Regions from separate parts of the Acetobacter sp. P1H12_c genome, predicted to be linked through region 2. Evidence: riboswitches for the same ligand, from Rfam matches in the RefSeq annotation. Region 2 holds a riboswitch; the other holds the start of a gene.

Region 1 (5,650 bases), on a different contig from region 2:
TCACACACGGCATAGGCGTCGTGCTGACTCAGCAGGCCTGCGATGAAGTCCAGCTCATCCGGGGTGAACACCTTACCAGTGGGGTTCATGGGGGTGTTGAGCAGAATGGCCTTTGTGCGGGCGGAAAAGGCGGCGGCCAGAGCCTCCCGCGGCAGCGTCCAGCCCGGTTCTTCCAGCCGCACCAGCCGCGGCACGCCGCCAAGCTGGCGGACCACGGGGAGATAGGTGTCATAAAGCGGTTCAATCAGCACCACTTCATCCCCCGGTTCAATCAGGGCCATCAGGCAGGCGGCAAGGGCTTCCGTCGCACCAGATGTGACCACCACCTCCGACTCCGCACTGACCTCCAGCCCCTGAAAGCGGGCGTTAGAGTCTGCCACCGCCGCCCGCAGTTCCGGCAGGCCGGTGAGGGGCGCATACTGGTTGCGCCCATCGAGCAGGGCATCCGCCGCAGCCTGCACCATATCCTGCGGGCCTTCCGTATCCGGGAAGCCCTGCCCGAGATTGATGGCGTCATGCGCGCGGGCCAGCTCAGACATGACGGTAAAAATGGTGGTGGGCAGGGCGGCAATCTGCCGGTTGAGCGGTTTGGTCATGGCCGTAAATCCTGGGAGTTGCCGGAGGAGGGGTGGCGGAAAAAAGCGAAAGTGGCGCGCAGAGTGGCACGGCCTTGCGGCGTGAGAAAAGAGGGGAGATTGGTGCTGGATCGTTATATTTCGCACAAGCCCGATTGCCCGCGCGGCCAACCCGTGCAAGTTTGGGGCTGTTCGCTCTGAGTCTTCATGCCCCCCGGGATGCCCCATGGGCAGGTTGCGCGCAGAAAGAACCCCCTCTTGTTGAGTGCAGCACCAGAATATTGATGACGTGACATGAGAAAGATCGAGGCCATAATCAAGCCGTTCAAGCTGGACGAGGTGAAGGAAGCCCTTCACGAACTCGGCCTGCAAGGCATTACCGTGATCGAAGCCAAGGGCTTCGGGCGGCAGAAAGGGCACACGGAGCTTTATCGTGGCGCGGAATATATTGTTGATTTTCTGCCCAAGATGAAAATTGAGGTTGTCTGCCCTGCCAGTCTGGTGGAGCGCGCGGTGGAAGCCATTTCCGCTGCTGCCCGGACCGGACGAATCGGGGACGGCAAGATCTTTATTCTCCCGGTGGAAGATGTGGTGCGAATCCGCACGGGGGAAAGAGGGGAAGACGCTATCTGAGGTGCCCCGGTGCGGGGCCGCCCGGCGGCGGACGCGAGTTTTATAATCCTAGACGTGCCGCAAGAGTGTGGTGCGCAACAGGTTGTAGGTGAAGACATATGGTGAAGAAAACGACCACTGCGGGTGACAGCAAAGCCGCAGCGATTGCTAAGGTTTTTGACCTGATCCAGGAAAACTCGGTCGAGTTTGTCGATCTGCGTTTCACGGATCCGCGCGGCAAGTGGCACCACACCACGCAGTATGTCACCACGATTGAAGAAGACACCTTTACCGAGGGCTTCATGTTCGACGGTTCTTCCATCGCAGGGTGGAAAGCCATTAACGAAAGTGACATGGTTCTGCTGCCGGACCCGGAAACCGCTGTGATGGACCCGTTTACGGCGCGCCCGCAGCTGATCCTGTTCTGTGACATCATTGAGCCGTCCACAGGCCAGCCCTATAACCGTGACCCGCGCTCCACCGCCAAACTGGCTGAGCAGTATCTGAAGTCCTCCGGGCTTGGTGATACGGCCTTCTTTGGTCCGGAAGCTGAATTCTTCATCTTCGATAACGTGCGCTTTGGCACGGGCCCGAACTTCGGCAAATATCAGCTCGACAGCATCGAAGGACCCGGCGCCTCCCTGAAGGATTACCCGGAAGGCAATATGGGCCATCGTCCGGGCGTGAAGGGTGGCTACTTCCCCGTGCCGCCGGTGGACAGCGAAAACGACCTGCGTGCAGAAATGCTCGCCACCATGGGTGAAATGGGTCTGCCGATTGAAAAGCAGCACCATGAAGTCGCGCAGTCCCAGCACGAACTGGGCACCAAGTTCGACACGCTGGTCCGCTCTGCCGACTTCATGCAGATCTACAAATACTGCGTGCACAACGTCGCCCATTCCTACGGCAAGACCGCCACGTTCATGCCCAAGCCGATCTATGGTGATAACGGGTCCGGCATGCATGTGCATCAGTCCATCTGGAAAGACGGCAAGCCGACCTTTGCAGGCAATGGCTATGCGGACCTGTCCGATACCGCCCTGTATTACATCGGCGGCATCATCAAGCATGCCAAGGCGCTGAACGCCTTCACCAACCCGTCCACCAACTCCTACAAGCGCCTGATCCCGGGTTTTGAAGCTCCGGTGCTGCTGGCCTACTCTGCGCGCAACCGCTCTGCGTCCTGCCGTATTCCGTATGCCACCAACCCCAAAGCCAAGCGCGTTGAAGTCCGCTTTCCGGACCCGACGGCCAACCCGTATCTGGCCTTCTCCGCCATGCTGATGGCCGGCATTGACGGCATCAAGAACAAGATCCACCCGGGCGACGCCATGGACAAGGATCTGTATGACCTGCCGCCGGAAGAACTGAAGCAGATCCCGACGGTTGCCGGCTCCCTGCGTGAAGCGCTGGAAGCTCTGTCTGCGGATTATGAGTTCCTGCTGGCTGGTGGCGTGTTCACCAAAGATCAGATCGACAGCTACATCGCCATCAAGTGGGAAGACGTGTATCGCTTTGAACACACGCCGCACCCGGTTGAGTTCGAAATGTACTACTCCGTCTGATCCCTCCTTCCCGGAGTTTCAGATGATCAGGAACGCGGCCTTCTTCGGAGGGCCGCGTTTTTTGTGCCTCTCGTGCGGGACAGTGCCGGGTGGGAGGCTGATGTGTTTTTGCGATTTTGGCGTTGCGTGTTGCCTTGTGGCAGCACTGTTGCACCGGATAATTGACTCGACCGGGCAACGCGATATGACACCCGTGTGATGGTTTCCCCTGCAACGGGGGATGAAAAGGGAACCGGGTGCAGGCCGTGCTGGCCTTAGTCCCGGGCTGTCCCCGCAACTGTAAGCGGCAGGGCTGAGGCTGCCCGGACGTACCGCGTCCGGCCCACTGGAGCAGACGATTCTCCGGGAAGGGAAGGCTCAGTCAAAGCGCCGCAAGCCAGGAGACCTGCCATCCGGCACGTGGTTGCAATCAGGAGACGCCAGCCGGGGTGTGCTGGCGTGCGTGACTGAGTTTTGCTCCGGCCTTTGCCGCATGAGCAGGCGGAGCACGTTTTCCTGTGGCAACGGCTGACCACAGGATACGAGTTAAAATGAGTTTTTTTCGTTGCGCGCTGACCACCTCCACCATTCTGGCTGTCACCGGACTGTCTGTGGCTGGCGCACAGGCCGCCGCCTCTTCCGCGACCCATGCGCGTTCTGGCAAATCTCTCACGCATAAAGCCGCAGCTTCGGGCAGCCATCCGAAAAGCCGCGCCACCGGACGGACCGCAACGGACAACACAGTTCCTGCAATGCCGGGGCAGTCTGTCGCGGCTCCCGCAGCGACGGGACGCACGCTTGTCTCACTGAGCCCGTCTCAGGGATTGCCGGAGGTGGTGACGGTCAGTGCGCTGCGCAGACCCATACGGGCGGATGATGTCGGGTCCAGCGTGACGGTGGTGACGGACGAGCAGATTGCCACCCAGCAGCGTCGCACGCTGCCGGATATTCTGGCGCGGCAGCCGGGGCTGAATGTGGTGCGGTCTGGCGGATTTGGCGGCACAACCTCCATCTTCATGCGCGGGGCAAACGCCAATGATGTGAAGGTGCGGATTGATGGCATGGATATCAATGACGGCAGCTCCGCCAGCAACGCGTTTGATGCCGGGCAGTTTGTAACGGACGGCATTGGCTCCATTGAAATCCTGCGCGGCCCCCAGAGCGGCCTGTATGGCGCGGACGCCATGGCGGGTGTGATTGATATCAACACAAAGCAGGGGCAGGGGCGCTTTAAACCGTTTGTGCGGATTGAAGGTGGGTCTTACGGCACGTTCAATCAGGCCTTCGGGGCATCCGGCAGTAGCGGCCGCTTCCACTATAATGTTGTGCTCTCCCATTACCGCATGGACGGGTTTCATGAAATTCCGCGCTATATTGAGCGGTATAATGGGGCTAACCGGGCCCAGCGCCGCGCGGGGGACCGAAATGATAACCGCAGCGCGAACGTCAAACTGGGTTATGATGTCACGCATAATTTTGATCTGGGTCTGACAGCACGGCTGATACAGGCCAACTATCATACCTTTACAGCGTATGATCAGGTTTATACGCCCTATAACGGCGACCAGCTGATCCGGGACCAGAATACCCAGAACGAGGCCGTGGTGCGCGGCACGGCGCATCTCTCCTCCTTTGGCGGGCGGTTTGATCAGGTTCTGGGGCTTGGCTACATGACGAACCGCCGCCGGTACATGCAGGACGGGTTGTACGCGGATGGTGATCCTGCCATGACAGACCCGGATTATTACCGCTCCACACGCCTGAAAGTGGACTGGCATGGCACGGTTGATCTGCGGAAATTCGGGACGGTTCTTGTGGGTGCCGAGCATTTTCATGACAGCATCAATGTCGCGACAGATGACCCGACCGAGCCTGTGCACACCACCGCAGGCATGGATACCACGGCAGGGTACGGGCAGTATGAAGGGAACTGGAACCACATTCTCTATGGTGCGGCCAACGTGCGGTATGATGCCAATTCCCGCTACGGCAACCATGTGACATGGCGTGTGGCTCCCGCCATCCATGTGCCCAATACGGGCACCATCATCAAAGCCAGTGCCGGGTCGGGCTTCCATGCACCCTCGCTGTATCAGCTTTTTGTCAATCAGCGCGGCGCTGGCTGGGCGGAAGAAGGCAACGCCAACCTGAAAGCCGAAACCATGATTGGCTATGATGTCGGTGTTGAGCAGAAACTACTGCATGACAAACTGCGTTTTGGCGCCACATGGTATGACAACAAGGTGCGGAACCTGATCCAGTCTTCTGCTTACGTCATGCCTGCCGCGGGCAGTGCGTGGGGGGATTATATCTATTCCTTCGGCAATGTTGGGCATGCGCGGATGTATGGGGTGGAAGCATTTCTGGACTGGAAGGCGCTGGACACACTCAGTTTTGCGCTGAATTACACATGGACCCACGCGCGGGATACGGACAGTGATGCGCTGTTGCAGCGCCGCCCGCAGCATAAGTTCAACTTCAATACCACATGGTCCCCGGTGAAGGACTTCACCCTGTCTGGCAATATTCTCTACACCAGCGGCTGGCGGGATTATCCTCTGGTGGGAGAAAACTTTTGCGCGACCTGCGCAAAAGGGCACGGATATTTTACCATTGATCTGACCGCAAATTACAAAATCAACCGCTATATCTCGGTTTTTGCGCGGGCTGATAACCTGCTGAACCGGCAGTATGAAAACCCGGTGGGCTACCTCCAGCCGGGTCGGGCCGGATATGGCGGCTTTACGCTGAATTACTGATCCTGCACGCGGTTGTGTGTGCCGAAAGGCCATTGCGGCGGGGGTACGCTCCTGTGGCAATGGCCTTTTTTGCGTCATGCGGTAGAGTGAGCGCACAGATTAAGACGCATTTCAGAAAGGCTTTCCTTATGCTCACGCATCGCCCCGAAAAGCAGCTAGC
Region 2 (5,650 bases):
GAAGCGGCGCGTACTCTGGGATGCCCGGTGATTATGATAGAGCGTCCGCCCCGCCCGCCCTGCCCGCATGTTCAAACACCTGCGGAGGCTCTGCTCTGGCTCCAGACACATCAGACTGCCTCAACCTTGCGCGACGTGTAAAACCACGCTCCACCGTCCGGGCGCGGGATCAGATGGCTGGCGGCACAGCCGATCAGCACCAATGTGCTCATATCCGCCCATGCAACATCAGCCTCTGCCAGTGTTGTCAGCCGCACGGCTTCATCCGCACGCCCAATGGCCCGCGCAAACGCGACAGGGACTGATCCGGGCAGGCAGGCAAGTAAATGCTCAAGCGCTTCCCCCAACTGGGCCGGGCGCGCCTTGGAGCGCGGATTATAGAGCGCAATAACAAAACCCGCTTCCGCCGCCAGCGCCAGCCTGCGCAAAACAACTGGCCATGGCTTGAGATTATCGGAAAGGGACATCACACAGAAATCACCGCCCAGCGGTGCCCCAAGCCGGGCGGCAGCCGCAAGAACCGCGCTCACACCCGGCACAACCGTAATATCCAGCGCACGCCATGCCTGCGGGCCATGGTCCACAGCTTCAAACACTGCGCTGGCCATGCCGAACACCCCGGCATCTCCGCCGGAGACAACCGCGACATGCCGCCCCTGCAGGGCCAGTTCCAGCGCGTGCCGCGCCCGGTCCAGTTCCTCCCGGTTATCCGAACAGTGCCGCACCACGGAAGCCGACGCCTCCACCCGCTGCACATAGGGGCCGTATCCCACCAGATCCGTCGCACGGCTAAGCGCCTGATCCGCCTGCGGTGTGCGCTGGAGCGCATTCCCCGGACCAAGCCCGATAATGCTGACAGACCCCGTCATCGCACGCCCTTTCTGCCCGGCACCAACGCCAGTGAAAAATAGGGCGCAGGCCCATCCTGTTCCGCAAATGGCAGGCAGCGTGCCTCCGGTTGCGTGCCACGCTCTACATAGACAGCATCCGGCAAACGGCCTGTCTGCTCCAGTGCTTTCCGCAATTTTGGCATATTCCGGCCAATCTTCATCACCACCGCCGCATCGGCCTTGTCCAGCCAGTGCACCAGAACCTCTTCCGGCATGGTGGCAGGCAGAACACACAGAACATCATCCCCGTGCGTCATAGGGCGCGCCGCCTGAGACCAGCAACCGCTCATGGCGGAAATACCGGGCACAACCTGAGTTTCAAACCGAGTATGCAGACGGTCAAACAGATACATCGCGGACCCATACAGAAAAGGGTCCCCTTCACACAGCAGAGCGACGTCCCGCCCCTCTTCCAGAACCGCAGCAAGATCCTCCGCACAGCGATCATAAAACGCATGCATGTCGATATGGTAGCTTGGGTCTTTGACGGAAATTTCGGTGGTAAACGGATAAGCCAGCCGTATTTCCTGCGTTGTGGCAGCAATATGCGCCTGCGCGATGCGGCGCGCGTGCCCCTGTGTGTCATGCCGACAGAAATAGGCCACAACCGGCACCCCTTGCAGGGTTTTAACAGCCCGCAGCGTCATCAGGTCTGGGTCCCCCGGCCCCACGCCCACCACATGCAGCGTTCCGCGCACCATTACTCCACCTCACTCGCCAGAGCATTGACAGCCGCCGCGGCCATGGCACTTCCCCCCAGCCGCCCGTGCACAACCAGCCATGGAATATCATGCCTTTTTGCAAGGGCCTCCTTGGATTCCGCCGCCCCGACAAAGCCGACCGGCAAACCAATTACAGCCGCAGGTTTTGGCGCACCGGCATCCAGCAGTTCCAGAAGATGGAACAAAGCCGTAGGCGCATTCCCGATTGCCACAACGGCCCCGGCCAGCTTTTCCCCCCACAAATCCAGCGCTGCGGCAGACCGGGTGTTGCCAATCTGCCGCGCAAGATCTGGCGTGCGCGCATCCCGCAGGGTGCACACCACGGCATTATCCGCAGGCAGACGTGCACGGGTAATGCCATGCGCCACCATCTCGGAATCACATAGAACAGCACAGGATTTTTTAAGGGATTTTCTTGCGGAAGATACAAAATCCTCCGTCATCCTCACGGATTGCGCTACATCGACCATGCCACAGGCATGAATAATGCGGACAACAATCTGGGCCTGCTCGGCGGAAAAACCGCTTAAGTCAGCTTCTGCACGAATGGTCGCAAAGGAGCGTTCATAAATGGCAGCGCCATCGCGGATATAATCATAAGGCTGCATTTTTAACATCTCCTTCAGACAGAACCTGTCTTACCACCTTTGCACCATCACATTCCGGCACAACGCAGAGTGGTTGATCCCCCGCGCGTCCGTTCCGGATCACGCCATATCCCTCAGTCCCGGCAACCAGCGTGACTGTCGCACGCCCCGGATGCGCACAGCCTTTGGCACACCCGGAGACGTGCATCTCCATCCCCTCCGGCAAATGCGGAGCCAGTTGCAGCGCCAGTTGCCCTGTGTCCGCAGAAGCCTGCCCACATCCTGACGCACCAATACAGGCATAGACCCGCAGGCGCGGGTCATTCGGGTACATAACAAGTCCTGAAATTTCTGGCATTTTCCTTAATCCGCCAAAAATCAGGCTCCCCCATGGTGTCATCCGCAAAATGCCGTCACCGGTCTGCGCAACATCTGCACAGGCCCGCAGCGTTGCTGCCGTCAGACGCCCCAGCGGCGCAGCCACCGCATAAAGATGGCCTGTCAGAGGCCCGGCCCGCTGGACCAGCGCGCGACCGTGCTGCCTCTCTGTTCTGACAAGGGGCGCCCATGCAACCCCGATTTCTGCAAACAGTCTCTGGCCAACAGCAGGCATCCGCAAAGGCCGCATGGCCTCACGGCATTTTATAAAAGCACCCGCCAATGCAAGAGCCATCTGCACAGCCTCAGACAAACCCTGCGGCTCTGAGCGGGCCTCACCACAGACAACGCACCAGCCGCCCCGCTCAGAAGCCGGGTTTTGTACAGCCTGAAGCATGATATCAGCCTGCAAAGACCCAACGGGGAAAAAACCACCGCCATCGACGCAAAACCCGAATTTATCAGGCAAAGCTGAAAGAGCGGGAGAGCCGATCAACCCGGCCCTCAACGCCTCCGCACAGAGCATGGTCTCCCCGGCACAGGCCGGGTCCGCGCCCGCCAGAGGGGTGACCTGAAGTGCGAGCCGCCGTTCAGCATCCGGGTCTGCCTGCCCGAGGCCCGCCTCCACCATACGCTGCGGGAAAGCACGGGCCGCTTCCGGCGCGAACCCCCGCAACTGCACATTTCCCCGGTTGGTCAGGCTGATCTGCCCGTTGCCGTCCTGCTCCGCAACATTGGCCAGCAGGTGGGCCTGCGCTGCGGTTATCCGGCCCAGCGGCGGACGCACGCGTACCAGCCAGCCATCCGCCGCCTGCATGGGGGCAAACAGACTGGGGCACCATCCCTTCACCACTGGGGCAGAAAACGCGGCAGACATGAACACCCTTCAGTCAACACACAGCACAAGGCCGCATGGGGGTGTTCATCACAAGGCCATCAGGACAAACCAGACAGTAGCGCGTTGACCCAACGCACCATCACGCTCCGGACACCCCGCCAGACATGACACTCAGCACAAAGATGGCAGGTCTCCTGGCTCATGACACAAAACCCCCGGCGCTCCGGCAGTTTTCGCCTGTTTCCGCCCTTCCCGGAGCACGCTCCAGTGGGTCAACACTCCCAAAAACAAGAGTGCGGAAAACACGCCTGATGTCACATACAGTTGCGGGGGCAGCGACGGCCAAGAAACAGAAGGGTTCTCACCGTACTTCCCTTTTCATCCCCTGACGGGAACCATCTGCCCTTTGTTAAGCAGGCTCTCCGGTGGTTGTCAAAACAGAGTGAACGCGCTGACACCCTTGAAAACGTCCCTCTATACTGCCAGTTCAAAACGGTCATCCGCGTTCACTCTTCACCCACACGGAGAACAGCTTCATGCAGTATCGTCAACTTGGCCGGTCTGGCCTGCGTCTTTCTGCCCTTACCCTTGGCACCATGACATTTGGAGGCAAAGGGGACTTTGCAAAGACGGGGAATACCGACACAGCCGGGGCGCGCCGCCTGATTGACCTGTGCCTGGATGCGGGCATCACCATGTTTGATACGGCGGATATCTATTCCTCCGGGGAATCCGAAACTATTCTGGGGGAAGCCCTGAAAGGGCGCACACAGGAAATTCTGGTCACGACCAAAGCCCGCTTCCGTACGCAGGACGGACCAAACGGGGCTGGTTCCTCCCGCCTGCATCTCATTACCGCGTGTGAGGCCAGCCTGAAGCGCCTCGGCCGTGACCATATTGATCTCTATTATCTGCATGAATGGGATGGTCAGACCCCACTGGATGAAACACTGGAAGCCCTTGATACGCTGACCCGTGCTGGAAAGATCCGCTATAGTGGCGTTTCCAATTTCTCCGCGTGGCATATGATGAAAGCGCTGTCCGTTGCTGAGCGCAACAGGCTGATCGCCCCGGTATCCCAGCAGATTTACTATTCACTTCAGGCACGCGATGCAGAGTATGAACTGCTGCCCGCGGCTGTGGATCAGGGCATTGGCGTGCAGGTCTGGAGCCCGCTGGCAGGTGGCCTGCTCTCCGGCAAATATCGCCGTAACCAGCCAACACCCGCCGGCCGTCAGCTTGAAAATTTTGGCGAACCCCCGGTGCATGACAAGGAAAAGCTTTTTGATATTGTGGAAGTGCTGCTTACCATTGGGGAAGAGCATGGCGTTTCCGCAGCGCAGGTCGCTCTGGCATGGACCATGCATCGCCCGGCCATTACATCCGTCATCGTGGGCGCCCGCACGGAAGAGCAGTTAAAAGACAATCTGAAAGCCGCAGAACTCACCCTGTCGGAAGACCAGCTCAACCGCCTCAATCAGGCCAGCCAGCCTCCCCTGCTCTATCCCTACTGGCATCAGGCGAGCACCGCGGCAGACCGGCTCAGCCCGGCAGACCGTGTGCTGCTGGAACCATTCCTGAAAACACAGTAAGACGGCCCAGGACGGACAGTGGATTTCCCGGCAATCGTGCACAAGCCGGGTGGTCCTCTGTCCTGCGCTTTTACTGCAAACCGGGATGCGTCATGAAGCTTGTAAGAACCAGACAGGAACTGACCGAGATTGTCACTCAGTGGCATAAGGACGGGGAGACAATCGGACTGGTGCCCACCATGGGGTCTTTGCACGAAGGCCATCTGACACTGGTGCGGGCGCTGGACGGCAAAGCCACCCGGCGGATTGTGACAATTTTTGTCAACCCGATCCAGTTTAACAACCCGGATGATTTCCAGCTCTATCCACGCGGTCTGGACGCGGATGAAGCCCTTCTGGCACAAACCGGCGTGGTGGATGTTCTGTACGCCCCGGATGAAACCCAGATTTACCCGCCCGGCTTCTGCACGCGCATTACTGTTTCCGGCCCGGACAAGATGCTGTGTGGCGGTGACCGCCCCGGCCATTTTGATGGCGTGGCAACAATCGTCACCAAGCTGTTCATGCAAACCCGTGCTGATATTGCCGCGTTTGGGGAAAAAGACTTCCAGCAGCTTTGCATTATCCGCCGGATGGTGACGGATCTGGACCTGCCCGTGACCATTCTGCCCGTGCCCACCGTGCGGGAAGCTGACCATCTGGC

The links. A riboswitch is a leader RNA that binds a small molecule or an ion and turns the genes downstream of it on or off. The one in region 2 is predicted to bind cobalamin.
Region 1: linked by a shared signal. The riboswitch ahead of KP699_RS13965 (TonB-dependent siderophore receptor) and the one ahead of cobG (precorrin-3B synthase) in region 2 are both predicted to bind cobalamin.

What each region holds. Positions count from the first base shown of each region.
Region 1 is NZ_JACRVR010000038.1:19,216-24,865, reverse strand. It holds gene KP699_RS13980 (aminotransferase) at 1-596, opposite strand, end outside; gene KP699_RS13975 (P-II family nitrogen regulator) at 870-1,208, shown strand; gene glnA (type I glutamate--ammonia ligase) at 1,307-2,752, shown strand; cobalamin riboswitch at 2,935-3,160, shown strand; gene KP699_RS13965 (TonB-dependent siderophore receptor) at 3,283-5,490, shown strand; gene KP699_RS13960 (major royal jelly family protein) at 5,619-5,650, shown strand, end outside.
Region 2 is NZ_JACRVR010000006.1:30,396-36,045, reverse strand. It holds gene KP699_RS05945 (cobalt-precorrin-6A reductase) at 1-141, shown strand, start outside; gene cobJ (precorrin-3B C(17)-methyltransferase) at 111-869, opposite strand; gene KP699_RS05935 (precorrin-2 C(20)-methyltransferase) at 866-1,591, opposite strand; gene KP699_RS05930 (precorrin-8X methylmutase) at 1,591-2,220, opposite strand; gene cobG (precorrin-3B synthase) at 2,207-3,454, opposite strand; cobalamin riboswitch at 3,582-3,830, opposite strand; gene KP699_RS05920 (aldo/keto reductase) at 3,952-5,007, shown strand; gene panC (pantoate--beta-alanine ligase) at 5,100-5,650, shown strand, end outside.